DNA from 2 places in the Leminorella richardii genome. Region 2 is predicted to be linked to the other one. Evidence: predicted binding sites of a transcription regulator. Region 2 holds the regulator's gene; the other holds the start of a gene.
What was found. The regulator sigma-54, encoded in region 2, starts transcription at its own class of promoters, with help from an activator protein. The targets are predictions, from matches to a motif close to GTTGGCACANNTTTCGCTNT.
Positions count from the first base shown of each region.

Region 1: glnA (glutamate--ammonia ligase) is a predicted target of sigma-54. The motif match lies at 6,731-6,750, and genes of this name have one in related genera.

Region 1 covers NZ_LS483470.1:42,510-58,106, forward strand. Annotated here, with positions in the region: gene yihI (Der GTPase-activating protein YihI) at 1-419, shown strand, start outside; gene DQM29_RS00180 (hypothetical protein) at 436-615, shown strand; gene hemN (oxygen-independent coproporphyrinogen III oxidase) at 620-1,993, shown strand; gene DQM29_RS18050 (YshB family small membrane protein) at 2,078-2,200, opposite strand; gene glnG (nitrogen regulation protein NR(I)) at 2,437-3,858, opposite strand; gene glnL (nitrogen regulation protein NR(II)) at 3,867-4,916, opposite strand; gene glnA (glutamate--ammonia ligase) at 5,233-6,642, opposite strand; gene typA (translational GTPase TypA) at 7,031-8,839, shown strand; gene DQM29_RS00210 (metallophosphoesterase) at 8,968-9,504, opposite strand; gene DQM29_RS00215 (YidB family protein) at 9,598-9,996, opposite strand; gene dtd (D-aminoacyl-tRNA deacylase) at 10,378-10,812, shown strand; gene DQM29_RS18520 (hypothetical protein) at 10,824-10,958, shown strand; gene DQM29_RS00225 (NTF2 fold immunity protein) at 10,993-11,382, shown strand; gene DQM29_RS00230 (hypothetical protein) at 11,390-11,833, shown strand; gene fabY (fatty acid biosynthesis protein FabY) at 11,914-12,822, shown strand; gene DQM29_RS00240 (AsmA family protein) at 12,853-14,598, opposite strand; gene DQM29_RS00245 (uracil-xanthine permease family protein) at 14,747-15,597, opposite strand, start outside.
Region 2 covers NZ_LS483470.1:3,101,614-3,117,210, reverse strand. Annotated here, with positions in the region: gene DQM29_RS14270 (flavocytochrome c) at 1-35, opposite strand, end outside; gene DQM29_RS14265 (HAL/PAL/TAL family ammonia-lyase) at 45-1,721, opposite strand; gene yjgA (ribosome biogenesis factor YjgA) at 1,994-2,554, opposite strand; gene pmbA (metalloprotease PmbA) at 2,722-4,062, shown strand; gene rnk (nucleoside diphosphate kinase regulator) at 4,136-4,543, opposite strand; gene rapZ (RNase adapter RapZ) at 4,850-5,722, opposite strand; gene ptsN (PTS IIA-like nitrogen regulatory protein PtsN) at 5,896-6,417, opposite strand; gene rpoN (RNA polymerase factor sigma-54) at 6,439-7,875, opposite strand; gene lptB (LPS export ABC transporter ATP-binding protein) at 7,900-8,625, opposite strand; gene lptA (lipopolysaccharide ABC transporter substrate-binding protein LptA) at 8,676-9,194, opposite strand; gene lptC (LPS export ABC transporter periplasmic protein LptC) at 9,178-9,771, opposite strand; gene kdsC (3-deoxy-manno-octulosonate-8-phosphatase KdsC) at 9,768-10,316, opposite strand; gene kdsD (arabinose-5-phosphate isomerase KdsD) at 10,370-11,338, opposite strand; gene mlaF (phospholipid ABC transporter ATP-binding protein MlaF) at 11,779-12,582, shown strand; gene mlaE (lipid asymmetry maintenance ABC transporter permease subunit MlaE) at 12,582-13,364, shown strand; gene mlaD (outer membrane lipid asymmetry maintenance protein MlaD) at 13,369-13,884, shown strand; gene mlaC (phospholipid-binding protein MlaC) at 13,924-14,550, shown strand; gene mlaB (lipid asymmetry maintenance protein MlaB) at 14,550-14,873, shown strand; gene ibaG (BolA family iron metabolism protein IbaG) at 15,071-15,325, shown strand; gene murA (UDP-N-acetylglucosamine 1-carboxyvinyltransferase) at 15,427-15,597, shown strand, end outside.

The DNA.
Region 1 (15,597 bases), 920 kb from region 2:
GCGGTCACGCGGCGGGTTCTCGCACCAATGTATCAGGCTCTTCTCAGAACTCGTCCCGCTCTGGGGGCACAAAAGATCCGCGCATTGGCAGTAAAACGCCAGTGCAGCTAGTGGTTTCTGGTGAGCAAAGCGTGCAGAAAGCGACGCGAAAAGAGGACGCCACTCCTCGCTCCAAGGCGATGCCTGCGGAGAAAGAGCTGGCCCTGCTGGAAAACGACGAGCGCCTTAATGACCTGTTGGACGCACTGGAATCAGGGAAAACGCTGTCGGACGAAGAGCACAACTATGTTAACGATACCCTCGATCGCATCGACGAATTAATGGTACAGTTGGGTATCGATCTGGGCGACGACGATGAGGAAGAGGAACCTTCTGATAAGAAGGACGATATCCTTAACCTTCTGAAGCACAAAGACTAAAAGAGTCGCCAGCGCCATGCAGTGGCTGTTTCCGTTTGTTGGGTTATTGCTGGCAGGCTATCTGGTTTGGCTATTAGGCAAGCTGCTATGGCTGAACCGGCTGAAAGAGCGCCGCTATTCGGCGAAACACTCCCGCGGCACAAGAGCACTTATAAAAAATACGCAGTCGCGGAGAAGAAAAAACAAGACGGAGTGAGCAAATGTCCTCGCAGTTCATTGACTGGGATCTGGCCCTTATTCAGAAATATAACTATTCCGGCCCTCGATATACTTCCTACCCAACGGCGCTCGAGTTTAGCGAAAGCTACGGCGAAAGCGACTTTGTGGCAGCAGCTGAACGTTACCCTTCGCGCCCTCTTTCCCTTTACGTTCACATCCCTTTTTGCCATAAGCTGTGCTATTTCTGTGGCTGCAACAAGATAGTGACGCGTCAGGGGCACAAGGTCGAAATCTACCTCGACATGCTGGAGAAAGAGATAGAGCAACGCGCGCCGATGTTTGCCGATCGGCAGGTGTCTCAGATGCACTGGGGCGGCGGTACGCCAACCTATCTGAACGCCGAGCAGATTAGCCGCCTTAACGGCCTGTTGCGTAAGCACTTCCATTTCCTGCCGGACGCGGAAGTGTCTATTGAGATCGACCCTCGTGAAATTGAGCTCGAGATCCTCGATCACCTGCGTGCCGAAGGCTTTAACCGCATGAGTATGGGCGTTCAGGACTTCGATAAAGAGGTTCAGCGTCTGGTAAACCGCGAGCAGGACGAAGAGTTTATTTTCTCCCTGATACGAAGAGCCAAAGCGTTAGGATTTCGCTCAACCAATATCGATCTGATTTACGGCCTGCCGAAGCAAACTCCGGAGAGCTTCGCGCTGACGCTGAAGCGAGTGGCTGAACTCAGCCCGGATCGCCTGAGCGTGTTTAACTACGCGCACCTGCCTAGCCGCTTTGCTGCACAGATGAAGATTAAAGACGTCGATCTGCCGTCAGCTAACGACAAGCTGTCTATTTTGCAGGAAACCATCTCGTACTTAACGCAGGAAGGCTACCAGTTTATCGGCATGGATCACTTTGCCCGGCCGGATGACGAGCTGGCCATCGCCCAGCGCGAAGGCGTTTTGCACCGTAACTTCCAGGGCTACACCACCTGTGGTGATAGCGACCTGCTGGGGCTGGGTGTTTCTGCCATCAGCATGATGGGGGATACTTACGCACAGAATCAGAAAGACCTGAAGGCGTATTACGCCAGCGTGGAAGAGAAGGGCAATGCCCTGTGGAAAGGTCTGGTCATGACGGAAGACGACTGCTTGCGCCGCGACGTGATTAAAACCCTGATTTGTAACTTCCAGCTGCGCTTTGCCGACATTGAGCAGGCTTACGGTATCCGCTTTGTGGAACACTTTGCTGAAGATTTGGCGCTGCTGGCGCCGCTGGCAAAAGACGGCCTAGTGACTATTGACGACACTGGCATTCAGGTGACCGGCAAAGGCCGCCTGCTGATCCGCAATATCTGTATGTGTTTTGATACCTATCTGCGCCAGCAGGCGCGCAGGCAGCAGTTCTCGCGGGTTATCTAAAGACTAAATCGACGATAGTCGATGATGTCACAAACGCCAAACGGCCGCATTATGCGGCCGTTTGGCGCTTTATCTCTGATAAAATCAGGAGAACAGAACAAACATAATGACGCACAGCACGGCGGCGAGAGAGGTCTGCGGCGACTGACCGAGCATTGAGCCAATGTCGGCGCCGGACTGAAGCAGTGAATCAATATTTTCCAACATAGTGGTACTCCATGCGGACCCAGCGGTAGGTGCGCGCAGATTCTTAAAAAGTCTTTATTATATCTGCCGAGGGTAACGACGGTGTGCTTTAGCCTGCGGGCTGAATGCGGCGCGCACAGCGCTGCCGATTCGATTCACTAACGGGCAAAGTCGGCTAAAGAATATCAGAATTTTTAGAAAAAAAAGCGCGCCAGATTACAAAAAATAGCCAATTAGCTCACTGGCTGCATCTGGCGCTATTCCATTCCCAGCTCTTTAAGCTTGCGGGTTAGGGTATTTCGCCCCCAGCCCAGCAGCTGTGCTGCTTCCTGCTTGTGCCCGTGCGTGTGGCGCAGCGCAACGGTAAGCAGTGTGCGCTCCATGTCTGGCTGAGCTTCTGACAGCAGGTCTGTTTTCCCCGCGCCAAGGGCGCGTTCGGCCCATGCCTCTAGCAGCACAGTCCAGTGGCCGTTAAATATTGCAGGGCTTGATGGCTCTGGCGTGCGTTCGTCAGAGGCGAACAGCTCCGGAGGGAGATCCTGAGGCAGCACCTCTTTACCCGCAGCCATGACAGTGAGCCACCGACAGGTGTTTTCCAGCTGGCGAACGTTTCCTGACCAGTCCATGGCGCTGAGCGCCTTTTCCGTATCCGGATGCAGGACTTTTGCCTCGACGCCCAGTTCCTGAGCGGCGATCAGCAAAAAGTGACGAGCCAGACGGGGAATATCTTCCCGGCGCTCTCGCAGAGGAGGAAGGTGGAGGCGAATAACGTTGAGGCGATGGAACAGGTCTTCGCGAAACTTGTGTTCTTTAACCAGATGTTCAAGGTTCTGGTGCGTGGCGGCGATAATTCGCACGTCGACTTTAATCGGCTCGTAGCCGCCCACGCGGTAAAACTGGCCGTCCGCCAGCACTCGCAGCAGCCGGGTTTGAACTTCCAGCGGCATATCGCCGATTTCATCCAAAAACAGCGTGCCGCCGTCCGCCTGTTCAAATCGACCCTGACGGACTTGACCCGCGCCGGTAAAGGCTCCCTTTTCGTGGCCAAACAGCTCTGATTCAATCAGATCTTTAGGGATTGCCGCCATGTTGAGGGCGATAAACTTCCCCGCTGCTCTTGGGCTATGGCGGTGCAGGGCGTGAGCAACTAGCTCTTTTCCGGTTCCTGACTCACCGTTGATCAGCACGCTGATAGAGGAGAGCGAGAGGCGGCCAATGATGCGGTAGACGTCCTGCATGGCGGGCGCTTCACCGATGATGTCTGTCGTCGGGCTTTTGCTTTGGTCAACGGTGTCAGGCTCGCGGACTTCGCGATAGTGGCTAACGGCGCGTTCGACCAAAGCGACAGCGTCGTCTACGTCAAACGGCTTAGGTAAATAGTCAAAGGCACCGAACTGATAGGCGCTGACGGCAGCATCAAGGTCAGAGTGGGCAGTCATAATGATGACCGGCAGCAGGGGATGCTGCTGTTTCACCTTTTGCAGCAGCGTCAGCCCGTCAATACCGGGCATGCGAATGTCGGAGATCAGCACGTCTGGCGCGCCGCTGCTTAGCGCGGCAAGCGCGCTGTCCGCACTGTCGAAGCTGACGCTCTTTACGTTTGCGCCGTTGAGGGCACGTTCAAGCACCCAGCGAATGGCGCTGTCGTCGTCGATAATCCAGACGGTACCCTGATGCATCATTCCCCCTATTTGCGGATGGGCAGGTAGACCGAGAACTCGGTGTGGCCTGGCCAGCTGTTAAACTCAATTTTCCCCCGATGCCGGTCAATCAGGCTGCGGGCAATGGAGAGCCCAAGTCCGGAGCCGCCTTCGCGTCCGCTGACCATGGGGTAAAAAAGCGTGTCCTGAATCTGTGGCAGAATGCCCGGCCCGTTGTCTTCAATATCGATTCGGGCGCACAGACGATAGCGTTCGCCGTGCAGCGTCATCTGTGACGCCGTGCGGGTTCTGATGATGATAGTGCCGCCCTGCTGTGCTAAAGCCTGCATGGCGTTTCTGGCGATGTTAAGCAGCACCTGTTCAATCTGTTCAGGATCGTGGCTGAGCTCGGGCATGCTGGGGTCGTAGTCCCGCATCAGCGCAATGTTATCGGGCTTCTCCAGCATCAGAAGCTGATAAACGCGCTCAGACACCTGATGAATATTTTGCTCAACCCACTGACCGGGGTGCTGGGGCCCAAGCAGGCGGTCAACGAGGTTCCTCAGTCGATCAGCCTGTTCAATAATAACGCGGGTATACTCCGTCAGCTGTGGGTCAGGCAGCGCCTTTGCCAGCAGCTGAGCCGCGCCGCGCAGGCCGCCCAGAGGGTTTTTGATTTCATGAGCCAGACCGCGAACCAGCTCTCTGGCCGCCGCCTGCTGAGAGTGCTGGAGCTGTTCTTGACTAAGGCGACGGTGATTATCCAGCGCCGACAGCTCCATCATCACCTGATCGTCCGCCAACAGCTGTGCGCTGAGCGTTAACACGTGCAGGTGGCCATCAATGACCATGGACACTTCGTTGTCAGTAAAGCCCTGCCCGGCGTTCAGGCTTGACCACATCAGCGGTACGTCAAGGGAGAGATAGTCCACCAAATCCGGCAAAGGGGTGCCAAACAGCTTGCGTGAGCTTTGAACCAGCAGCTGCTGTGCGGAAGGATTGGCGTAAAGGATCGACAGCGAGGCATCCAGAATCAGCACACAGGTAATCTGTGCGTTCAGGATTTGCTCTGTATCGGGCAGCGTTTGGCTCGCCATTGATAACTCCTTTGTGCCAGATCAGGGCGTTCGCTGATGCTAATAATAGACGCCTGAAATGAAGTTCGAACAATTCATGGAGTTAATCGGAGGGAGAGTCTTCCGTTGGGGTCGACTTGGCGTAAGCCAACGAAGTGCCCGTAGGAAGGCTATGCCCGACGCACTCTCAAAGCTAATACAAGCGCCCTTCCGGCCGAGCTCAATGGTGATATAGGCAGGCCGTATTTACAGCCGGAATATCCACGGGGCCGATTTAACAGATTTGTTAGTTTGGCCCACCATGATTAGATGGGCTCAAACTAATAACACTAATCCATTAAACGCTATAGTACAGTTCAAACTCCAGCGGGTGCGGCGCCATACGTACGCGGTTAAGCTCTTCACGCCTTACTTCTATATAGGCATCGATGGTTTCATTGGTGAACACGTTGCCGCGGGTCAGGAACTCACGGTCGGCGTCCAGGCAGCTCAGCGCTTCTTCCAGCGAGCCAGCGACGGTTGGTACGTTCTTCGCCTCTTCCGGCGGCAGGTCGTACAGGTTCTTATCCATGGCGTCGCCCGGATAGATTTTGTTGATGACACCGTCAAGGCCAGCCATCAGCAGAGCGGAGAACGCCAAGTACGGGTTAGCTGCCGGATCCGGGAAGCGAACTTCAATGCGGCGAGCCTTTGGATTAGCGACTACAGGGATACGGATAGATGCAGAGCGGTTGCGTGCAGAGTAGGCCAGCATAACCGGTGCTTCAAAGCCCGGCACCAGTCGCTTATAGGAGTTGGTGGTTGGGTTAGCCAGCGCGTTGATGGCTTTAGCGTGCTTGATCACGCCGCCAATGTAGTACAGCGCGATATCAGACAGGCCACCGTACTTGTCGCCAGCGAACAGGTTAGTACCGTTCTTGGACAGCGACATATGGCAGTGCATGCCGGAACCGTTATCGCCAACCAGCGGCTTAGGCATAAAGGTGGCGGTTTTGCCAAAGGCGTGGGCAACGTTGTGAACCACATACTTATAAATCTGGGTTTCGTCAGCCTTTTTGGTCATGGTGTTAAAGCGGGTAGCCACTTCGTTCTGACCTGCAGTAGCCACTTCGTGGTGGTGTGCTTCAACAACCAGACCCATTTCTTCCATTGTCAGGCACATGGCAGAGCGCAGGTCCTGAGAAGAGTCGACGGGAGGAACGGGGAAATAGCCGCCCTTGACGCCCGGACGATGGCCTTTGTTGCCGCCTTCGTATTTAGTGCCGGTGTTCCAGGCTGCTTCAATATCGTCAATGTGGTAGTAGGCGCCAGCGATGCTGTTGCCAAAGCGAATGTCGTCAAACAGGAAGAATTCAGGTTCTGGCCCGAACAGTACGGTATCGGCAATACCGGAAGAGCGCAGGAAGTCTTCTGCACGCTTGGAAATAGAGCGCGGGTCGCGTTCGTAGCCCTGCATAGTGCCGGGTTCAAGAATGTCGCAGCGAATAATCAGCGTGGTATCTTCGAAGAAGGGATCCAGCAGTGCAGTGCTTGGATCGGGCATTAACACCATGTCAGATTCATTGATGCCTTTCCAACCGGCAATAGAAGAACCGTCGAACATTTTACCGTCTTCAAAAAAGTCAGCGTCGACCTGATGAGCGGGGATCGTGATGTGGTGCTCTTTACCTTTGGTATCGGTAAAGCGGAGGTCGACAAACTTTACTTCATGCTCATTGAGCATGGTCAAAACGTGTTCAGTGGACATGGTTGTTCTCCCGGTGACGAATTTCGCTAGAGTTTAGCCTTCATTGTGCAAACCTAATGCCGCTAGGCTTGCAGCCATAAGCGATGGCTATGCGATAATCATGCCAATTTTTCACTCTTCGCTAAATGGCCGTTTTTCCTGTGGCTATGGGAGATAAGTATGAACGAAAGCGTAAATTTTGCACCTTCTATGCACTAATTTAGTGCGATTTTTTATTATGCGCCGCTTTTTAGTGCAATCGGGCTTTTTTTGCCGTTTTTTCAAGCGTGAATGAGATCACAACCTGTTTCGTCAGGCGTTGTTTTTCGTCAATCTTTATGATCTTGTTTTTTTAACGCGACTAAAGTGTGTACAATAGCGCGCTATTTCCTATGCCTGAGGCAAATCTGTGATTGAAAATCTGCGTAACATCGCCATTATCGCGCACGTAGACCACGGTAAAACCACCCTGGTCGATAAACTGCTGCAACTGTCAGGAACATTAGGGGAACGTAACGACGCCGGCGAGCGCGTTATGGACTCTGGCGATCTCGAAAAGGAACGCGGGATCACTATTTTGGCTAAAAACACAGCCATCACTTGGAACAACTACCGAATCAACATCGTTGACACTCCCGGGCACGCCGACTTCGGCGGCGAGGTTGAGCGCGTCATGTCAATGGTTGACTCTGTTTTACTGCTGGTCGACGCGATGGACGGGCCGATGCCCCAAACCCGCTTCGTTACGCAAAAGGCGTTTGCCTACGGCCTGAAGCCGATCGTGGTTGTCAACAAGGTTGACCGCCCTGGCGCTCGCCCTGACTGGGTCGTGGATCAGGTTTTTGACCTGTTCGTTAACCTAGGTGCAACCGATGAGCAGTTAGACTTCCCTATCATCTTTGCATCCGCGCTTAACGGCGTGGCTGGTCTGGATCACAACGATCTGGCTGACAACATGGATCCGCTGTTTGAAGCTATCGTCAAGCACGTTGCGCCACCGTCAGTTGACCTCGACGGTACGTTCCAGATGCAAATTTCCCAGCTGGACTACAACAGCTACGTTGGCGTTATCGGCGTAGGCCGCATCAAGCGCGGTAAAGTGAAGCCTAACCAGCAGGTCACTATCATCGATAGCGAAGGCCAGCGCCGCAACGGCAAAATTGGTCAAGTGCTGGGTCATATGGGCCTGAAGCGCTATGAAGCTGACATCGCGGAAGCGGGCGACATCGTTGCTATCACCGGTCTGGGTGAACTGAACATTTCCGATACGGTATGTGACGTTTCCGCACCGGAAGCGCTGCCGCCGCTGACAGTAGATGAACCTACAGTAACGATGTTCTTCTGCGTTAACACCTCGCCGTTCTGCGGCAAAGAGGGTAAATACGTGACGTCGCGTCAAATCCTCGATCGTCTGCGCAAAGAGCTGGTGCACAACGTGGCGCTGCGCGTAGAAGAAACGGAAGACCCAGATGCGTTTCGCGTTTCTGGCCGCGGCGAACTTCACCTGTCGGTACTGATTGAAAACATGCGTCGTGAAGGCTATGAACTGGCCGTGTCTCGCCCGAAGGTTATCTTCCGCGGCAAGCAAGAGCCGTTTGAGCAGGTTACTGTTGATATCGAAGAACAGCACCAGGGGCCGCTGATGGAAGCGCTGGGCCTGCGCAAGGGCGACCTGCGCGACATGGTGCCGGACGGTAAAGGCCGCGTGCGTTTAGACTATATCATCCCTAGCCGCGGGCTTATCGGCTTCCGTACTGAGTTCATGACCATGACCTCGGGTACCGGTCTGCTGTACTCCACGTTTAGCCACTACGACGATATTCGTCCGGGTGAAATTGGTCAGCGTAACAACGGCGTAATGATCTCCAACGGTACCGGTAAGGCGTTAGCCTATGCGCTTTACAGCCTGCAGGATCGCGGTCGCCTGTTCCTGGGCCACGGCGTTGAAGTGTACGAAGGCCAGATCATCGGTATTCACACTCGCTCTAACGACCTGACGGTAAACTGCCTGACTGGTAAGAAGCTGACCAACGTCCGTGCATCAGGCACTGACGAAGCGACAACGCTTTCTCCGGCAATCAAGATGACTCTTGAGCAGGCGCTAGAGTTTATCGACGACGATGAACTGGTAGAAGTGACGCCGCAGTCTATCCGCCTGCGCAAGCGCCACCTGACGGAAAACGACCGCAAGCGTGCTTACCGCAGCGGGAAAGAGTAATCCGAAAGTTCGTCACTACGAAAAGCGCCGATTGGCGCTTTTTTTACGCCCAAAGCCTGAAAGCGGGTGTTAAAAGTATATAGGGCGAAGTAGGTAAAAAGCGTAGCTATTGAAGCAGGCTGTACATACTATTTTTGCGCCTGCTTCAACACCGCGTTAACGCTGATAGGAAAAAAGCGGTTAACGTCTACGCCGACGTTGACTGCTCTTGGCCCTAAAGCGCTTAGTCGCTTGCGCTGCTCTGGATCTTTGCCGGAATTGTGGACGTGCCCATAAAGATGGATAGCGTCGCGAAAATACCCCTGCCACTCCAAAATCGGGTAGTGGAACATCACTATCTTCTGCTTCTGATAGTCCAGCTCGTAGTAGTCTTTGACCCATTCAAACGCCGAGGCATCGAACTCTGGGTCGTCTAAAAACTTGTCGTGGTTGCCGCGAACTAAGTACTTCTTACCGTTAAGCCTACGCAGGATCTGGTTGGCGTCCTGCCCCGTTCCACGAAAAAGGAAGTCGCCCAGAATATAAATCTCATCCCGTTCAGTGACGAGGGCGTTCCAGTTGTGGATAAGCGAGTCGTTCATATGGCGTACGCTTTCAAACGGCCGATCGCACAGGTTGATAATGTTGGAATGGCAGAAGTGAGTATCTGAGGTAAAGTAAATCATCGCTATTATCTTTCTTGTTGTTTGTTTTTATTATATCGGGAGGCATTCAGGTGGGAAGAGAGCGAAGGCGGGTGCCTTCGCCGGGATCTAACATTAACCGAACAGTTTTCCCTTCAGCAGCGTCATGCCCAGAGACAGCATATCCGGGTTAACCGGCTCTTCACCGTTAGGGGACAGCTTATCAACGATGTCCGGCAGGTACTGAGCAATGATGCCTGACGTTTGGCCGTCATCCATCCCCAGCTTGGCGGAAAGCTGTTCCAGCGCCGCCTGACTGATGATGTCGCGCACCTGCTCTGCGCTGATAGGCAAATTTGCGCCAGAGCTAATCCAGGACTGTACAACGTCAGCCAGCCCGCCTTGGCGAAACTTCTCCAGAAGACCCGTCAGGCCGCCCTGCTGTTCCAGCCATTGAAACATGGCCATATAGTCAACGCCGCCCTTGGACGACCCGCCGCCAAGCATACCGCCCAGCTGGTCTAATAAACTCATGGTATAACCCCTGATAGATAAAGTGTGGGAAAGGCGCCTTGCCTGCCCTGTGCGCGTCATTTTTTGAGTATAGGCTCAGATGACGCTTTTGTTCGCACATCCCAGTTCTGGCAGTACAGAATCAGAACGATGAACAAAGTTGTGGCAGATTATACCGATACCAACTGGAAATGCGCCCACTTTTCTATTTCGCCTGCGGGTAAAAAGTCGCAACGAAATGTTTCATTTGGGTGGCTGTTGGAGATGGCTTGATGTGGGTATACCTGTTGGTAATACGGCTTCTTTATCCGAACTCACCTTGAAACGGAGCATGTTTTCCTGCTGTTCAGAAGTGTATTATGGCATCTCTTTTTTCACTGCAGCGAACGGAAGAAACACATTATGATCGCACTGATTCAGCGAGTGATGCAGGCAAGCGTTGTTGTTGACGGCCAGACCGTCGGCGTTATTGATAACGGGCTTTTGGTGCTTCTGGGCGTTGAGAAAGACGACACGCCGGAAAAGTCAGCAAGGCTGTGCGAGCGCGTGCTGGGCTATCGCATTTTCAGCGACGAGCAGGGAAAAATGAACCTGAACGTGCAGCAGGCCGGCGGCAGCGTGCTGGTTGTTTCCCAGTTTACGCTGGTGGCGGATACGCAAAAGGGCATGCGCCCTAGCTTCTCTCGCGGAGCAACCCCTGCGGACGCCGAGCGCTTGTACCTCGACTTCGTGGAGCGCTGCAAAGAGCTGGTTCCAACCCAAACCGGCGTTTTTGCTGCAGACATGAAAGTTTCTTTGGTTAACGACGGGCCGGTGACGTTTAGCCTGCAAATTTAGGACGATGAAAGATGTTCAACGGCAAGAAATGGATGATTCTCAGCGCGGTGGCGCTGCTGTTGATTGGATATGTCTACCTGAGCGGCGACACCGAGTACAACAGCGCGATCCGCGCTTTTTTACGCGGGCTGGCGCGGGCGCTGTAGCGTTTAGGGAATGATGTAAGAAAGGATGTCCTCAATGGTGAAGTTCACGTGGTTTCTCTTCGCTCTGCTCTGGCCGCTGTCTCAGTCATGCGCCGATGAAAAGAGCCTGATGGTTGATGCCTTGACCGCCCAAGCCTATGCCTACGAGGGTGAAGGGATCGCTTTTTCAGAGTACAGCAAGCAAAAAGGGCTTGGAAGCGTAGATCTGGTCAACGCCGGAATGGCGGTAGAGCTGGCGGAAATGTACGTAACGCATGTTTATGGCAAAGCGTGCGTAGAGAAAGAGCGTCCCTTTTACGTGACCGATAAAGACCGCTACTGGCGAATTGAGGGCTATCTGCCTTCGGACAAGTCCGGCGGCGTGTTTCTTATTGAAATAGACAAAGAGAACGGTCGAGTGATGACCCTGTCGCACGGGAAGTAGTGGTGCTATGAACGATATTGTATTTAATGAAGCCCTCTACCCGATCGCCTGGCGGCTTAACTCAAAAGATTGCCGCCTGTCAGCTGATGAAAAAGGGTGCATCCTTCTGTTAAGTGCAATGGAGGCCCAGCGGCTTTGGGATGCTACTTTTCCCTTTAGCCACTTGATGGAAATGCCGCGTTCTTTCTGTGACGTATTGGAAAAAAGAGTGTTAGATTTTGATGACGTTGATACGTCGTCTTTATTTTTTATTGAGAAGCTACAGGGTGTAGATTCAATTAACGTGCTTTGGGGACGAAGTGCGGGCGCAACGCTCCCCGTTGACGTTTTTATCGCAGCTTGGGATGACTTTTTTTATCCCAGCGATGAGAACAGCATTATTGCCATCCCAAACAGCGACATAATTATCTTCTCGTATGAAGAGACATTCTTTTACGCGTGTATTCATTAAGCCTCGATCTCCCATTGCCCTTTGTCCTTGAACGCGCTATCAATATAAAAAAACATAGCCATAACAACCCGAGAGCCCTTATGTATCACCTGCGTGTCCCCGTTACTGAACAAGAGCTGAACGACTACTATCAATTCCGCTGGGAAATGCTGCGCAAGCCGCTGAATCAGCCCGTTGGCTCCGAAAAGGACGGCTATGACTTGACGGCCTATCACCAGATGATTGTCGATACACAGGGGCGAGTCGTGGCGGTGGGCAGGCTATACGTTAATGCCGATAACGAAGGCGCCATTCGCTTTCTGGCCGTGGCGGAAGACGTTCGCAACAAGGGGCTGGGGACGCTTCTTGCCATGACGCTGGAGTCCATTGCTCGTCAGGAAGGGGTGAAGCGTATCGTTTGTCGCGCTCGGGAAGAGACCGTGTCCTTCTTTGAAAAACTGGGCTTTGCTAATCAGGGGGAGGTTACCGCGCCGCTGACAACGCCAGTGCGTCACTTTCTGATGCGAAAGCCCGTTGCCTCACTAAACGACATTCTTCATCACCCCGACTGGTGTGCAGAGCTGCAAAACGCTTGGCACAGCTCTATTCCCCTTAGCGACAAGATGGGCGTTCGCATCGTGCAGTATACCGGGCAGCGCTTTATGACCACCATGTCGGAGAGCGTGAATACCAATCTGCACCACACTCAGTTTGCCGGTAGCCTGTTTTCACTGGCGACGCTAACGGGCTGGGGGCTTATCTGGCTGCTGCTTCAGGAGCGGAGGCTGGGCGGCGCGATTGTGCTGGTGGATGCGCACATTCGCTATCAGAAGCCTATCGGCGGTCGTGCGACGGCCTCTGCTGAACTGGGGTCAGTGAAAGGCGATCTGGACCGTTTAGCGAAAGGGCGCAAGGCCAGAGTGCAGCTTGAAGTGAGCGTATCCGGCGATGACGGCGTCGGCTGCGTTTTTGAAGGAACCTATATGGTGCTGCCGGAAGAACGCGCCTAGCGCGTTCTCTGGTCCGCGGTAGGCGTAAGATTAGAACAGAGGCTCCTGAGCAGGCGCTGATTCTACAGGCGCTCCCAGCGGTGCAGCAGGCTCTTGCTCTTGGGTGGCAGGATAGCGCTGGATAAGCTGCTGCCCGTCGCCGCTCGTTACCGTTAGGCTACCCGTCAGGTCGGGTTTTTTATCTGCGCCCTTCAGATTTCCCTTCAGTACCAGTGCAAGATTACCGTCTCCCTGTAGCGGCACTTGTCGCCATCCCCAGTTTTGTAAAACGTCGACAGCGACATTGCGCCCGCTGAGTGTCAGGCTTAGCGGCCTGCTGAGCTCTTGCCCGACTGTCGCCTGCCCTTCCAGTAGCCCAGTAGGTGTGAACGCGCTGGTGTCGCTAAAGATTATTTGATGCTCGTCTGCGTTAATGACAGTTGACGGATGCCTGAGGTCGGTTTTGTTTAGCGTGGCTTCGGCGGCGTTAACCGTCAAATTTCCACTCCATAGTCCAAACTGATGCGCTTTCACCAGATGCAGTTTGGCGCCGCTGCCGTCGACAGAGGTAAATTGGAACGGAAAGCCGGGATTAATATCAATGATAATGCTGCGATTGACGCTGAGCTTGTCGATGCGAAGATCGTTCAGCCAGCTGGGCATCGGCTCGAGAAGCGCGCTTTTCCAGCTTTGGGGCAGTGTATACAGTAGAGACGTTAACGCGACGTCGTCCAGCGTCAGGGCGCTATCCTTGCGCGACCAGGTGCCAGAAGCGCGCACTAGACCATCCTGCCAGCGGCTGCTGAACTGCTTGATTCTTACTGTATCGCCTTCCAGCGCCAGATTGAGAACCGGGCTGAGCAGGTGTTCTTCCCCCAGTACAGCGTCATAGGCGTTAAGCTGGGCGCTGCCTGCTTCCGCCTGCCAGCGTTCGCCCGTGCGCTGCACGTCTTTCAGCGACAGCGAAAAATCGCTCAGAGCCCAGCCATTTCCTTGGATATTGGTGTTAATGAGATCGAGGCGGTTAAGCGTCAGCTCTGCATCGCCGACGCCCTCGTCTATCTGCGCCAGCAGTGCGGGCAGGGTCTGATGGCTTTGATACTTCATATCGCTCAGGCGAAGGGAGTCTATCGTCCAATGGCCGTCTGGTGTGCGCTTGGCGCTACCGGTTAGCAGGCCTCCGGCCAGATCGGCGCCAACGTTGGTCAGTAGCAGACTTTTGTTGCGCACATCGCCCTGTACCAGTACCTGAGTGGCTTCAAGCTCGTTAAGATGAAGCCTAGCGGCGCTGAACTCAAAGTGCGCGTTGTCTGTGGGAATCAGCTCCTGCTTTAGGCTCCAGGGAAGAAAGCCGCCGTTGATACCTTCGCCTTTTAGCGTCATTGACGGGGTTTTGACACTAACGACCACATTGCGCAGCTGAAGGCGCTGGCTTTTAACGTCTGGCGCTGTTGCATCACTGTCGGAAAGCGTCAGCTGCCCGCCCTCGACTTCCAGCGAGGCAAAGCTCAGCGGCGTTTGCCAGAAAGCATCTGTCAGATCGACGGTGATTTTCTGTGCGTTAACCAGCGGTTCATGCTCTTTTTCGCCGAATTCGGCCTGATTGAGCACTAAGCGGAAGGGGGAACTAAGGCTATAGTCCAGATGGCTAAACACTAGCCGATAGGGGGTGTTGCTGCTGACCCACTGGCTTATCCATCCCGCCGCATAGCGGGTTTGCGCGCCAAAATAGAGCGCAATGACGCCTAAAACGATAACAATAAGCAGCGTGTAAAAAGCTTTACGGATAAGTGCCATAGCCGAATGAAAACCGCAGTTTCTGATAACAGACGTATTTTATGCCCCATTTGGCGAGGAATCTCAATGATGGGCGAGGAGTTTTCGTGGGAAAAGGCGTGAAAGTCAGAAGTGCGGACGGCAAAAGCGCCGTCCGTCTGGGTAGAATTTATTTCTCGTGCGGAAACACCAGATTCAGCACGATGGCCGTAATGCCACCCGCTGCGATACCGGAGGAGAGTAGGGTTTTCAGCCACTCGGGAGCAAACTGCAGGATCTGCGGCTGCTGAGATACGCCAAGGCCGACTGCCAGTGACAGCGCCATAATCATGATGGCGCGGCGGTTTAGCTTTTCGCGAGAAACGATGCGAACGCCCGATGCGGCAATGGTGCCGAACATCACGATCGTTGCGCCGCCCAGAACCGGCTCCGGAATGCTCAGTACAAACTGACTGACAAACGGGAACAGGCCGAGCAGTACCAGCATGATGGAAACTACGTAACCCACATAGCGGCTGGCAACGCCAGTCAGCTGAATAACGCCGTTGTTCTGGCCGAAGCAGGAGTTCGGGAAGGTGTTGAAGACCGCAGACAGCATGGAGTTCAGCCCGTTAGCCAGCACGCCGCCCTTCAGGCGCTTCATGTACACTGGGCCCGTTACCGGCTGCTCAGAGACATCAGAGGTTGCCGTAATGTCGCCGATGGTTTCCAGAGAGGTGATCATAAAGACCAGCATCAGCGGGATCAGCAGCGTCCAGTCTATGCCGAGGCCGTAGTAAAGCGGCGTTGGCACCATGATAAGCTCGTTATCCACTTTAGCCGTTTCCGGCAGCATTCCCATCGCCCAGGCCAGCAGGTAGCCAATTACCATCGCGATAACCAGCGAAGAGACGCGCAGATACGGGTTGCTCTGGCGGTTGAGCAGAATAATAGTTGCCAAGACAACCCCGGCCAGCAGCAGGTTGCTGGGGGAACCGAAGGTATTGTTGGTTTCAGACATGGCGCCATAGCCGCCGCCGA
Region 2 (15,597 bases):
CGGCGCGTTGAGGGGCGTTTCTTGCTGTGACTCATGACCTGCTCCTATTTCTGAACCGGATAGTCGGCAACCAGAGCCGCACCGTTTTTGATGTCATCGCTGTAGATACGATCCCGATCGACGAACGGCACTGCTTTACGATAGGCCTGATACAGCGCCTGAGTTTGTTGCCCCATGGTTATCTCTGGCATGGCGATTTTGCGAAGATCGATAGCCTGAGTGGAGTGCAGTAGCTCTAGGCTGTAGATGGCCGCCATGTTGTCAACGATGCGCTGTAGACGCTGAGAGGCGTACAGGTTGTTGGTAAAGGTGTCTTCGATAGTGCCTGCCATAACCTGACCGTCGAGAGAAACCGGGTTAGCCAGATCGACGTTTTCTGAGTGCAGGGCGACCTGAGGCTTTTGAATCGCGCCGAAGGCGTGACCGCTGTTTCCTTCAGCCGTCAGGAAGCGGCTTAAGCCGGTGAAGTGGTCATCGGACAGGTGCAGGGTTCTCTGCACGCTGTTATGGGACAGATGGCCCAGCGAGACGGACAGCTTCTGCACCGCCAGCGCTAGCGGCAGAGGTTCAAAGTTAGCGGTGGGGTAGATAGCGCCTTTGATGTCTTTGCCCTTCACATAGTACTGCTTCACTTGGCCGTTCTGGGCGTATTCTTCACTGGCGTCTAGAATAACCGCCGGGTTGTCGTCCGAGCTGTTCATCTGAATGGACAGCATTTCCTGAGCATTAGCCAGATCGCGCTGCGCTTCGTTGAGGACAAAGACCGTGGTGCGATACGACAGAGGATCCTGAAGCGGGCGCTTTTCGTTAGGCTGCCACAGATAGGAACCCGTTAGAGTATCGCGAATAGACTTGGCGCTGTCGGCTAGGCCAGGGAAAGGGCGAACAGAAACGCTCTGCGGTAGGATTGGCGACACGTTGCCGTTTAGCCCCTCAAGGCTTAGACCAAAGACCGCGGGCGTGATGCCAACGATTTGTTTGGCGTTCATAATGGCCTTTGCGGAATAGGCCGTAGAAATAGAGTTAGTCGAAAGTATTGAGAGGGCGTCTTTGCCGACAGGATCGAGTGGCGTGAGGCCGGCATTTTTTAGCGCTTCAGCGGCTGGGATCGTTTGCTGATTAACGATAACTCGCCATTCACCCATCATGGCGTCGCCGATGTGGGAAGCCAGAGTAATATCTGCTTCACCTACTGAGCCTTGAGAGGGAACTACGGGAGTAATGCCCTTGTTAAGAAAAGCGGCATACAGTTCAGCAACGTACGGCTGGGCACCGGTAGCGCCTGTCAGCATGGTATTTAGGCGAATAACCATCGACATTCTGACCAGATCTACAGGCATATCCGGCCCAACGCCTGCACCGTGGGCGCGCAGCGCGTTGCGGTTGAAATCACGGGAGGCTGCCAGTACGTCTGGGCTTAGCTTGCCGTGAGCGTCAAACAGCGATTTATCTTTGTTTAAACCGACGCCGACAGTCAGCCCGTATACCGGCACGCCTTGCTCAGCGGCCAGCATCAGCAGAGCGTTGGAACGCTTCATTTTTTCCATCGCGGCGGCGTCAATTTTAACGGTTTTTCCCTGCGCTGCGATGGCCCATGCGTCTTCCAGCGTCAGGTTTTTTCCGTTAAGTACTACTGCTTCCTGTGCCAAAAGGTTTCCACTAAACATCACGCCGATAGCCAGGGCGCAAGCATTGAGGGTTGTAGTCGTCTTGTTTTTCATTTTTAGTCCCCATAATAAAGTTAGGGACATTCTAGCTATTTATAGGTAGTCAGACTTAGAAGGTGTGGGCGCATTGAGCGTGTGGATTTTTGATATTTCGTGAGTAAAATCAAGGTAAAAGAAATGTGAAGAACAGTGGGCGAAAAAGAAACATAAAAGGAACACTGAGGGGAAACAGCAAAAAGAAAACGCCGGCTGAGCGGCGTTAATAAGACGGAGTGTATATTGAAAAGTGGCAGAAGAGCCAAAGACTGTCCTGCCGCTGTGCTTCTTTATTCGTCCTGTTCCGCCAAATCTTTGAGGTATTGGAAAATTTGTCGGTAGGCTTTCGGCGGTTTGTTGCCCGCGCGCTCTTTTTGGGCGGTTCTGACCATTGAGCGAAGCTGCTGGCGGTCACCGTTCGGGTAGAGCTCCAGAACGTCGGTAATGGCGTCGTCCCCGCCGTCGATCAGGCGGTCACGCAGGCTTTCCAGCTTGTGGAAAACGGCGACTTGCTGATTGTGGCGGTTCTTCAGCTTGTCCAGCGCGGTTTGGATCGGCTCGACGTCTCTGGCGCGCAGCATTTTGCCAATCAGCTGGATCTGGCGACGATAGCCTTCTTTTTTGATGCGCTGAGCCAGATCGATGGCGGCACGCAGGTCTTCATCAAGAGGAATACGCTCCAGCGCGTTTTTACCGAGCTTTACCAGCTCCACGCCAAGATCTTTAAGAACCTCTGCGTCTCGCTTAATTTCGCTTTTGCTGACCCATATAATCTCGTCGTCCTCTGCTTCAGGCTCGTTGCCGGGAAGGGAGTCGTCGAGCCACTGCTCATCTTCTGTGTATTTACTCATAATATCGTCTGGTTTGATTCAGGCTGGTTGATTCAGGAAAATCGGCGTCTGTGAGTCGCGCCGCCATATGAGCTAATAGTAACAGGTTGTTGTCAATGTGCGAAATTGTGCGCGGATCCTGCTAAACTGCGGCTATCTTTTTTTCTGACCAGGGCAGGCCTTGAAGTATGAGCATAGTGAATCAGGTAGCGCAGCAGCGAAAAGAGCTGGAGCAGGCAGTGGCTCAGGCTCTGGAGCTGGCGAAGGGTGCGTCGGATGCAGCAGAAGTCAGCGTAACGAAGTCAACGGGAATTGGCGTTTCAACCCGCTTTGGTGAAGTGGAAAACGTTGAGTTTAACAGCGACGGGGCGCTTGGCATCACCGTATACCATCAGCAGCGTAAGGGCAGCGCGTCGTCTACCGACCTAAGCCCGGACGCCATTGCGCGTACTGTACAGGCGGCGCTGGATATTGCGCGCTATACCTCTCCCGATCCCAACTCTGGGCTCGGCGAGCGGGATCTGATGGCCTTCGAGGCGCCGGATCTGGACCTATTTCACCCAACAGAGCTAGACGCAGAGCGCTTCATTGAGATGGCTGCGCTGGCTGAGCGCACCGCGCTGGAGTCCTCTCCGCGTATTACCAACAGCGAAGGCGGTAGCGTTAACAGTCACTATGGCGTTAAGGTTTACGGCAATAGTCACGGCATGCTGCAGGGCTACTGCAGCAGCCGGCATTCGATGTCCTGCTGCGTTATTGCCGAGCAGGATGGCGATATGGAGCGCGACTATGCCTATACCATTTCCCGCGAAATGTCTGGCCTTAGCAGCGCAGAGTGGGTTGGCCAAGAGGCTGCTCGCCGCACGCTATCTCGGCTAGCGCCGCGTAAACTGCCGACGATGCAGGCTCCGGTGATGTTTGCTGCCGAAGTGGCGACTGGGCTGTTTGGGCATCTGGTTTCTGCCATCAGCGGTGGCAGCATTTATCGGAAGTCGTCGTTTTTATTAAACGATCTGGGTAAGCAAATTTTGCCTTCATGGCTGACTATTAGCGAGCGTCCTCACGTGCTGAAAGGGCTGGCGTCAACGCCGTTCGATAGCGAAGGGATAGCGACCCATTCACGAGAAATCGTCAAGGCAGGCGTGTTGGAAACCTGGCTTTTGACCAGCTATTCAGCGCGTAAACTTGGCATGACTAACACAGGCCACGCGGGCGGCATCCACAACTGGCGAATTGCCGGGCAAGGGCTGGGTTTTGACGCCATGCTCAAGAAGATGGGGCGCGGTCTGCTCGTGACGGAGCTGATGGGGCAGGGTGTAAGTACGGTAACCGGTGACTACTCTCGCGGAGCAGCAGGCTTCTGGGTTGAAAACGGTGAAATTCAGTACCCGGTGAGCGAGATTACTATCGCTGGCAATCTGAAAGAGATGTTTAACCAGATAGCCACCGTTGGGGATGATATTGAAACGCGCAGCAACATCCAGTGCGGCTCAGTGCTGATTGAGCAAATGAAAATCGCCGGCGAATAACCAGTGAGCTAGGTACAATAAAAACGGGCTGATGCATACACATCGGCCCGTTTTTCTTTCTCTGTCAGAAACGTTACTGATGCTCGCCAGCGGCTTCCGGCTGATAGAGCAGTTCTAGTACCTTAATTTGCGTTACCGTGCCGTTTGGCAGGTGCCAGCTGATGTCAGCACCGACGCGAAGGCCTAGCAGTGCAGCGCCAATGGGCGCCATCACGGAAAGCTGTTCGTTGCTGTCTGTCAGGGCGTTGGGGAATACCAGAGTTCTCACTCGCTCTTCCTGATTGCTCAGATCGATAAACCTGACGCGGCTGTTCATGGTGACCACGTCGGCTGGCATGCTGCCTGGTGCGACAATTTCTGCCCGATCGAGCTCTTCAGTCAGTGCCTGTGCCACCGGCGATGAAGCGAACTCAGGGCGTTCAAGCAGTATATCGATACGCTCCGCATCCAGTTCATTAATGATAATGGTGGGTTTAAGCATACATTACTCCGATATTATCCTTGATGATGGAGTTCCATCTAACGTTGTGTTGAACAATTCGGGTGAGTCAACAGAAAAACAGAACATAACAAAATAAAACCCCCGCAGATAACGTGCGGGGGCTTAACGTCAACCCGATTATTAATTTGTATTCACTTAATTAAAGCGATCGAGATCGCATAATGCACTATCCAATCGCTCTATGACGCACTCTTTGTTAAAGCCGAGCGCCATAGTGAAAATGTGTGTTAATTATGCTCATCATAGCAGCAAAATAAGGCAATGGCTAATGGGTTATCTCCCTCTTTAGCCCGCATTTTTACCGTCATTTTTACGCTTTTCCAGCGTCCGATGGCGGGACTGAACGTTTTTGCCGCGGGAGCGGAAGTAGTCAGCCAGCTGTTCAGCGACATAGACCGAACGGTGCTTGCCGCCAGTACATCCGATAGCGACAGTCAGATAGCTGCGGTTGTTGGTTTCCAGCATCGGTAGCCACTGTTCAAGGTAGCTGCGAGTCTGGTAGATAAAGTTGTGAACTTCGGTATGCCGATCCAAAAACGCCGCCACCGGCTTGTCCAATCCGGTCATCGGGCGAAGCTTGGGATCCCAGTGGGGATTAGGCAAGAACCGCACGTCAAACACGTAGTCGGCATCGATAGGAATACCGTGCTTAAAGCCAAAGGATTCAAACACCATTGTCAGCTCGCGTTCACGCTTGCCGAGCAGACGCGCTCTGAGCATTTCGGCCAGCTCGTGAACAGACATCTCAGCCGTATCGATAATCAGGTCGGCGCGAGAGCGGAGCGGCTCGAGGAGAGCATCCTCTTCGTCAATGGCGCTTTCCAGAGACAGATTCTTATTCGACAGCGGATGCAGGCGACGGGTATCGCTATAGCGGCGGATCAGCGTATTGCGGTCAGCGTCCAGAAACAGGAGCTGAGGCGTGAAGTCGCCCGGCAGGCTGTTCAGCACTTCTTCCAGAATTTCTGGTGTCTCTGGCAGGTTGCGCACGTCAATGCTAACGGCGGCGGACGTGTCGCGCTTGGCTAACGTCTCTGCCAGCTGCGGCAGCAGCACTACGGGCAGGTTATCAACACAGTAGAATCCCATGTCTTCCAGTGCGCGTAGCGCGACGGATTTCCCCGAGCCGGAACGGCCGCTGACAATCATCAGCACCATGTTACTCTTCCCCTTAATGATCGTAATACGATGTTCATCTGCGTTAGCCCGCCGAACGAGCTGCAGCGGCGCATGATAATTCGTTTGCCTTCAGTGGCGTGTACTACGCTTATTTGTCGCCGTATTTACTGATAACGGCTTTCACTCTACATGACAACAGCCGACTTGTGCCATTATTTTTCGTCATGTGGCTCTTCATCGATATCGACTTCTTCTGCCGGCGCTTCTTCTGTACCAACCAGCAGTTGGTACAGTTCGGCATCCGTTTGTGCAATGCGCAGTTGGCGGCAGAACGTCTTGTCACCAAAGCGCTTTGCGATGGCAGAAAGCGTTGCCAAATAGCTTTGGCATTCGTCAAATGGCACCAGCAGGGCGAACAGAATGTCTACTGGCTGGTTGTCCGCCGCGTCAAAGCTGACGGGCTGTTCCAGCGTAATAAAAACGCCGACGGCGCGGGTAGTGTCTTCTTCCAGCTTGCCGTGGGGGATCGCCACTCCGGCGCCGATGCCGGTAGTACCCATGCGTTCGCGGCTGAGAATGGCTTCAAATACCGTTGCAGTAGGGATATTTAGCTGTTCGGCCGCCAGCTCGCTGATGATTTCCAGCGCGCGCTTTTTGCTGGAGCAGTGAACCGCACAGCGAGTGCTTTCGGGTTTAAGAATTGCGCGTAATTGTGTTGTAGATAGCGTGCTCATTGTCTTATGGCAACCGTAGGATCAAATCAGCTGTTTGCGCTGGTTTGAAGGAGGAATAGATAACGACTCTCGGTATTTTGCCACGGTCCTTCTGGCGACCACCATTCCCTGTTCCGCCAGCATATCGGCGATTTTACTGTCGCTGAGCGGTTTGGCGGGGTTTTCGGCCGAGATCATTTTTTTCACCAGCGCGCGAATGGCGGTAGAGGATGCTTCGCCGCCGCTCTCCGTATTCACATGACTGGAGAAGAAGTATTTTAGTTCAAATATGCCCCGCGGGCTGTGTAGAAATTTCTGTGTTGTAACCCGCGAGATAGTGGATTCATGCATGTCGACAGCCTGAGCTATATCCGCCAGCACCATCGGCTTCATAAACTCAGGGCCGGACTCAAAAAAAGCTTCCTGCCGCTCAACGATACACTCAGTGACGCGCAAGAGCGTATCGTTACGGCTTTCCAGGCTTTTTATCAGCCATTTTGCGTCCTGGAGGTGGCTGCGAATGTACTGATTGTCGCTGGCGCTGTGAGTATTGGTCATCGATGCGTAGTGCTGATTAATGCGCAGGCGCGGCGTGCTTTCTCCGTTAAGCTCTACCGTCCATTTACCGTGCACTTTTCGCACCAGAACGTCGGGAATAACGTATTCGGATTCGCTACTGTGTATCGACTGGCCGGGGCGCGGATCGAGGCTTTGGATCAGCTGCATGGCCTCTTTGAGCAAAGACTCGCTGATTCGAGTCAGTTTTAATAGCGTTCTAAAGTCGTGATTGCCCAGCAGAGTCAGGTGCTCAGAGACGATTTCCCGCGCTTCGGCAACGCCCGGCGTGGTTTTATCCAGCTGGGACAGCTGAACCAGCAGGCACTCGCGCAGATCCCGCGCAGCAACGCCGACGGGGTCGAAGCGCTGAACGCGCTTAAGCACGGCTTCGAGCTCATCAAGCTCTACGGTTTCATCTTCTTGGCCGAGACTTTCGGCGATGTCTTCTAGTGAAACAGTAAGATAACCCGCGTCGTCAACGGCGTCGATAATGGCTATCGCAATCGCTTTATCCAGATCGGTGAAGGGCGTGAGATCTACTTGCCACATCAGGTGATCCTGCAGCGTCAGCGTGGTTTCACCCTGAAACACGAGGAGTTCGTCGTCACCGTAGTCGTTGCGTGTACCCGACGGGGTGCCAGCGGTGTAGATCTCGTCCCAGGATGCGTCTAGCGGGAGGTCTTCAGGAATATCCGACTGCTGTAGCGCTTCGCTGGTATCAAGCTGCTCTGTTTCTGGCGCTTCTCGAGACTCAATTTCGTCGTGAACGTCTGCCTGTTCAAGCAGCGGATTACTTTCCAGCGCGGTTTGAATCTCCTGCTGTAGCTCAAGCGTCGACAGCTGCAACAGGCGAATGGCCTGCTGTAGCTGGGGCGTCATGGTTAACTGTTGGCTTAGCCTGAGCTGTAAACCTTGCTTCATAGTACCGCTTAGCGTCTCTTTTTCTTAAAGCCTGAACTCATTGCCCAGATACACGCGCTTGACGTGCTCGTCTTCTAGGATGGCGGACGGCGTGCCGTGGGCAATCAGATGCCCTTGGCTGACGATATAGGCGCGCTCGCAGACGTCCAGCGTTTCGCGAACGTTGTGATCGGTGATCAGAACGCCCAGGCCGCTGTCGCGCAGGTGTTCAATGATCTTTTTAATATCGATAACGGAAATGGGGTCAACGCCGGCAAAGGGTTCATCCAGCAGGATAAATTTGGGGTTGGCGGCCAGCGCGCGGGCAATCTCGACGCGACGGCGTTCACCGCCGGACAGAGACTGACCCAGGTTTTTCCGCAGGTGGTCAATGTGGAACTCTTCCAGCAGCTCGTTAGCGCGATCTTCACGCTGCTGGTTGTTTAGGTCGTTGCGAACCTGAAGAACCGCCATCAGGTTATCGTAAACGCTCAGCCGCCGGAAAATAGACGCTTCCTGAGGAAGATAGCCGATCCCGCGGCGGGCGCGAGCATGCAGAGGCAGCAGGCTGATGTCTTCGCCGTCGATAGCGATAGATCCAGCGTCGCGCGGAACAATGCCGACAACCATGTAAAAGGTGGTCGTTTTACCCGCGCCGTTAGGCCCAAGCAGGCCGACGATTTCGCCTGAGTTCACCGTCAGGCTGACGTCTTCTACGACGCGGCGGCCTTTGTAGGCCTTTGCCAGATTCTCAGCTGTTAATGTTGCCATGCGTTTTTGTTTACTCTTCTCTTCATCACGCGCCAGCAAGCGCGCCGTGGTTAATTCTTTTTCTGCAGCTGGGACGGCACCAGAACCGTGGTGACGCGCTTGCCTTTATTACTAAAGGCTTCCATTTTCTGCTCTTTGACCTTGTAGGTGATCCGATCGCCCTGAACGTTGCTGTCCAGCTGTTCCAGATAGGCGTTGCCCGTTAGGTCGACAAAGTCGGTAGCCAGCTCGTAGCGCAGCTTCTGGCCGTGACCCTTTACCGGCTTGCCGCTGTCCTGCATCTGATAGAAAGTGACGGGGTTGCCGAAAGCTTCAACAACCTCTTTCCCTTTGTCGTTTTCAGGGCGTGTGACCACAACTTTATCTGCGCGAATGTCGATAGAGCCCTGTTTAACCACCACGTCGCCGGTAAAGGTCACAATATTGCCCGTCATGTCCAGTGACTGCTGGGCTGACGTAATATTGATCGGCTGGTTTGTGTCATCCTTTAGCGCAAACGCCGAGGTACTGGTCAAAAGCAGCGCAGCGGCGATAAGCGCCACTCGGCCGACTTTAGGGTGATGGTGCATTTTCGTTACCGGCTTTTGGTTGAACTTCATAATAGGTTTTTACCTTTTCAATCAGCTTCGCTGTTTTACTGCGCAGATTTCCGCGCATCTTCATCCCTTCAGAGGTAAAACTTGCCCCATAAAGCGTGACGCGATCGTCAGAGCTGATGTCCTGCGTAGTCAGGTCGATATCAGCGTTGTCAGTTTTGATTTTTTCCAACTGCGACGTGGTGGTCAGACTGTTGACTTCCACATCGCCGTATAAATAGAGCATGCGGCTTTTCGTCAGTTTCGCACGGTTTGCCCTAATCGACCAGATGGCAACCTGCTCTTTATCGAAGATGATCATCACCGGAAGGGTAAACCAAGTGTCTTCCGGCTTGGCGTAGTACTTCACGTCCTCTGCCGTTAGCTTATAGTTCAGTAGGCCTTCTGGATTATACACGATGGTTATCATCTGCTGGCTTTGGTAAGTCGGCTCTTTATCATCAGGGGGGGCAACAGGCTGAGGCGCATCGGTGTCCGCCAGATTCCAGCCAATCAGGCCCAGAACCGCCAGCGTTAGCAGGACAGTGATTAGCGTTTTGAGTTTGCTCATATTGATAGCCCCTGCGCGCTTTCAAGCTTGCCCTGCGCCTGTAAAATAAGGTCGCACAGCTCGCGAACGGCGCCGTGGCCTCCCGGCCTGCGGGTGATGTAGTGTGCTTTAGGCTGAAGTAAGGGATGGGCATCGGCAACCGATACAGAAAGTCCAACCTTTGCCATCACTGGCCAGTCGATAAGATCGTCGCCAATATAGGCAATCTCTTCTGGCTGGATAGATAAAGTGCGGCAAAGGGAGTCAAACGCCGGCAGCTTGTTCGACTGCCCCTGATAGAGATGCGTGATTCCCAGCGTTTTTGCACGGTCTTCCACCAGCTTGGACTGGCGGCCGGTAATAATAGCCACTTCAATGCCAGAGGTGATCAGGCAGTGAATGCCGTAGCCGTCGCGCACGTTGAACGCTTTCAGCTCTTCACCCTGATTGCCCATATAGATAAGGCCGTCGGACATGACGCCATCCACGTCACAAATAAGCAGCCGTATGGCGGCCGCCTTTTGGAAAATGCCTTTGTCTACAGTGCCATAGCACGTCTCTATCATAGTAATACTCTTCAAAACGCTCAGTTCGAGTTTCGTAAACGCTCTATTTTGCCCTAAACGACGCCTGCGCGCAGCATATCATGCATGTGTACGACGCCTTTGAGCAGATCGCCCTCTGCAACAATGAGTGCGGTAATGTGTCGAGACTGCATCAGGTTTAAGGCTTCAACCGCCAGCATGGACGGTAAAACCCGGATCCCGCCCTTGGTCATCACGTCGGCAATTTTGGCTTCTCTGATGTCAATATTCTGGTCGAAGATGCGGCGTAAGTCACCATCGGTAAATATACCTTTGATAATCATATCGTCATTGCAGATAACCGTCAGGCCAAGATTCTTGCTGGTGATTTCCACCAGTGCCTGCCTCAGAGTAGCGTCAACGCTGACTCGTGGGATCTCATCGCCAGCGTGCATGATATCGCTAACGCGCAGCAGCAGCTTGCGCCCCAGTGCGCCACCGGGATGTGATAGGGCAAAATCGTCGGCGGTAAAGCCCTTGGCCTTGAGCAGTGCTACAGCTAGCGCATCGCCCATCACCAGCGTTGCGGTAGTGCTGCTGGTTGGCGCTAGCCCGAGGGGGCAGGCTTCCTGCGGTACGTGAATGCATAGGTGAACGTCAGCGACTTTACCCATGGCGCTGTTGGGATTGCCGGTCATGCAGATCAGCGGAATTTGTAGGCGCTTAATCACCGGAACCAGCGCCATGATTTCGCTGGATTCTCCAGAGTAAGAAATGGCGATAACCACGTCCTCGGCAGTGATCATGCCGAGATCGCCGTGACTGGCTTCCGCCGGATGAACAAAGAAAGAAGGCGTTCCGGTGCTGGCGAAAGAGGCCGCGATCTTACACCCAATGTGGCCGGACTTTCCCATTCCCATCACAATCACTTTGCCTTTACAGGCCAGCATCATGGCACAGGCGCGGTCGAAGTCTGTATTGATGTATTGATAAAGCTGCTCTAGTGAGGCTCTTTCTATATCAAGAACCTGCTTTCCCGCCTGCTGGAAGTTAAAATTGGACATCGCGCTCTCTCACTGTGTTTATAAGCTATTGCCGCACCCTAGCGGCAGTTGTCTGTCAGGAAGCCTTAAAAAATGTGGCTAAGCGTAACAGGTCAACGGCGTTAATCGCAAACCCGTAGGGCTTTTGCCTGTACAATTGCTGATGATGAAACGTTAAAATACCGACAATAAGAACCATAGCGGCTATTATAAGGCTATATCTATCCGCACAGTAGTGACATCGCGAAGGCGTACCGGACGCTGTGTAAATTTCGCGTAAAGGCACATTTTTATGGTGCAGTGTTAGTCATAATAGTCGTCGTATTTCGGATGAAGAACATACGTGAAGCGTGGCTTTACCGTTAGCCTTGGCGTGCGGTAGAGAGTTGAGCTGAAGTATATAAATACTTATGATGGACGCATAGGGTATCTCATCCTGACAGTGACAGTTAAGGACGTGAATGAACAGATCGACAGAAAACCTGGTCGAAGTGCGCGACATGTCGTTTTTTCGCGGCGGCCGCCCAATTTTTCAGGATATCAACCTGACAGTGCCGCGCGGTAAAGTCACCGCGATCATGGGGCCATCGGGCATTGGTAAAACCACACTTTTGCGGCTTATTGGCGGGCAGCTTGCTCCCAGCAGCGGCGAAATCATTTTCGACGGGGACAACATTCCTTCACTTTCCCGTCGTCGCCTTTATGAAGTCCGTAAAAAAATGAGCATGCTGTTTCAGTCCGGAGCTCTGTTTACTGACTTAACCGTGTTTGAAAACGTCGCCTATCCCCTGCGGGAACATACTCGCCTGCCAGAAGAGCTGGTGCGCAGCACAGTGTTAATGAAGCTTGAAGCGGTAGGGCTGCGCGGGGCTGCAAATCTGATGCCGTCTGAGCTTTCTGGCGGTATGGCTCGCCGAGCCGCGTTGGCCAGAGCCATTGCGCTGGAACCTGAACTTATCATGTTTGATGAGCCGTTTGTTGGTCAGGATCCTATCACTATGGGAGTACTGGTTAAGCTGATTGATGAGCTTAACAACGCGCTGGGTATTACCTGCATCGTCGTTTCTCACGACGTTCCCGAAGTGTTAAGCATCGCAGACTATGCTTACATCGTGGCGGAACACCGCGTCATTGCTCAAGGTTCGCCCACCGAGCTGCGGGCTAATCCAGACCCTAGAGCCCGTCAGTTTCTGGACGGCATTGCGGACGGCCCTGTGCCTTTCCGCTTCCCCGCCGGCGATTATAAAACGGAGTTATTAAGCTGATGTTGCTACAGACGTTGGCGTCTTTAGGGCGCCGGGGCATTCATTTTATCGGCTCGTTTGGTCGTTCAGGTGCGATGCTTTATGGCGCCCTAGTGGGCTCACCGGAATTTCGCAAGCAGTGGCCTTTGCTGCTCAAACAGCTGTACGTCGTAGGCGTTCAGTCATTGCTGATTATTATCGTTTCCGGCCTGTTTATCGGCATGGTACTGGGGCTACAGGGCTACCTTATATTAACCACTTACAGCGCGGAGGCGAGCCTCGGCATGATGGTGGCGCTGTCGCTGCTGCGAGAGCTGGGGCCAGTGGTCACAGCTTTACTGTTTGCCGGGCGTGCGGGTTCCGCGTTAACAGCGGAAATCGGGCTGATGAAGGCGACTGAACAGCTGTCTAGCCTAGAAATGATGGCTATCGATCCGCTGCGTCGGGTGATCGCACCGCGATTTTGGGCCGGATTTATCAGCATGCCTTTACTGACAGCGATTTTCGTTGCCGTGGGCATTCTCGGCGGCGCGATGGTCGGCGTTGACTGGAAGGGCATTGACGGCGGATTTTTCTGGTCAGCGATGCAGGATTCTGTCAGCTGGCATACCGATATACTGAACTGTTTTATTAAAAGCGCGGTGTTTGCTGTCACGGTGACTTGGATCGCGCTGCACAACGGCTATGACTGTATTCCAACGTCGGAAGGCATTAGTCAGGCGACAACTCGTACCGTAGTACATGCGTCTCTTGCTGTATTAGGTGTGGATTTTGTACTTACCGCAATGATGTTTGGGAACTAAATCGATGCAAAGTAAAAAAACGGAAATATGGGTAGGCGTATTTATGCTTATTGGGCTTTGTTCACTGCTTTTCCTATGTTTAAAGGTAGCGGACATCAAGTCGTTGGGGAATGAGCCGACGTACCGCGTCTATGCAACGTTTGACAACATCGGCAGCCTGAAGGTGCGTTCACCGGTTAAGGTCGGCGGCGTGCTGATTGGCCGAGTCACGGAAATCTCTTTGGATGAGAAAACCTATCTGCCGCGCGTCGCGATCGACATTGAGTCGCGCTATAACCACATTCCTGACACCAGCTCACTGTCGATCCGCACAGCGGGCCTGCTCGGCGAGCAGTTTTTAGCCTTGAACGTTGGCTTTGAGGATGAGGAGATGGGAACGTCTATTCTTAAAGACGGCGACACGATAAAAGACACCAAGCCAGCCATGGTGCTGGAAGACCTTATTGGGCAGTTCTTGTATAAGAGCGGCGATGATAAGCAGGAATCGGCGCCGGCTGAGCAGCCGCAGAGCGCTCACTGATTTTTAGCTAACAACTACTAGCAGTAAAGAGGAACCATTATGTTTAAACGTTTTATGATGGCCGCGCTTCTTGTCGTTGCGCCTTTAGCGGTGAACGCTGCCGCAAACAATCCGTATCAGGAAATGCAGGCTGCGGCAGAGAAGACGTTCAATCGCTTAAAGAACGAACAGCCTAAGATCAAATCAAATCCTGACTATCTGAAAACGGTAGTAAAAGAAGAGCTGATCCCCTATGTTCAGGTGAAGTATGCAGGGGCGCTGGTGCTTGGCCGCTACTATAAAGATGCAACACCGGCTCAGCGCAATGCCTATATGCCTGCCTTTGAGGCCTATCTGGAGCAGGCTTACGGTCAGGCGCTGGCAATGTATAACGGCCAGAGCTATCAGATCTCCCCAGAGCAGCCGCTAGAGGGTAAAGATAATATTTCTATCCGTATCACTATTAACGATACTAACGGTCGTCCGCCAATCCGTTTGGATTTCCAATGGCGTAAAAACAGCAAAACCGGTGAATGGAAAGCTTACGATATGATTGCCGAAGGCATCAGCATGATCACCACCAAGCAGAACGAGTGGGCGGAAACGCTGCGCCGTGACGGTGTTGACGGTTTAACCAGCCAGCTGAGCGCTCTTTCTAAGCAGCCTATCAAGCTGGACAGTAAGTAATGGCTACGGCCTCGCTAAGCCAGCAGTCTGCTGACGGCGTCGTCACGTTAAGCGGCGATCTGAACCGCGAAACGCTGATGCCGCTGTGGACTGCGCGCCACTCTTTGATGGCGTCCGATGTCCATACTCTTGACGTCGCCGGGCTTGAGCGCGTGGACTCTCCGGGGCTGGCTATGCTGGTTTATCTGCTGGATGAGTCTTCTGCTAAAGGGCACTCTGTCAGGCTGTCCGGGATGACGGAGAAGCTGCAGTCGCTGATTGCGCTCTATAATCTACAGCAAATAATTCAGCCGTATCTGCTGAGCCAGGCTGACGGGTTGTGATACCATAGTGACAGTCACGCTGTTGCCCTCTATTAATGACTGCATCAGCTCACGTACCGGCACCGTAAAATGTGCCGGTACGTTTTTTTATCGTCGCGAAATAATGATCGTGGCGTCTCGCCGCTCTTCAGGCGTAGAATACGCGTTGGTTCCGTCCGGAGCCGGACATCTTTAACTCAGTGAGCACAGAAAAGCGCATGGATACTACTCTTATCAGACAAGTTTTAATGGATGCTTTAAGCCTGCAGGACGTTCTCGTTACCGGTGACGGTAGCCATTTTCAGGTCATTGCCATTGGTGAAATCTTTGCCGGTATGAGCCGAGTCAAACAGCAGCAGACCATCTATGCTCCACTGATGGAATATATTTCCGATAACCGTATTCATGCGCTATCGATCAAAGTGTATACCCCGGCTGAATGGGCGAGAGATCGCAAACTGAACGGCCTCTAAGCCACTTTTTACCTTTAGTGAAGAAAAATACCTATAAACACACAATCACTTCACTGAAGGAGTACATGATGATGACAGTTTTACTTTAAGAGATAACGGTTATGGACAAGTTTAGAGTACAGGGGCCTACGCGCCTTTCCGGTGAGGTCACTATTTCAGGCGCGAAGAACGCCGCACTGCCTATCCTGTTTGCTGCACTGCTGGCGGAAGAGCCGGTAGAACTGAAAAATGTTCCCAAGCTGAAAGATATTGATACCACTATCAAGCTGCTC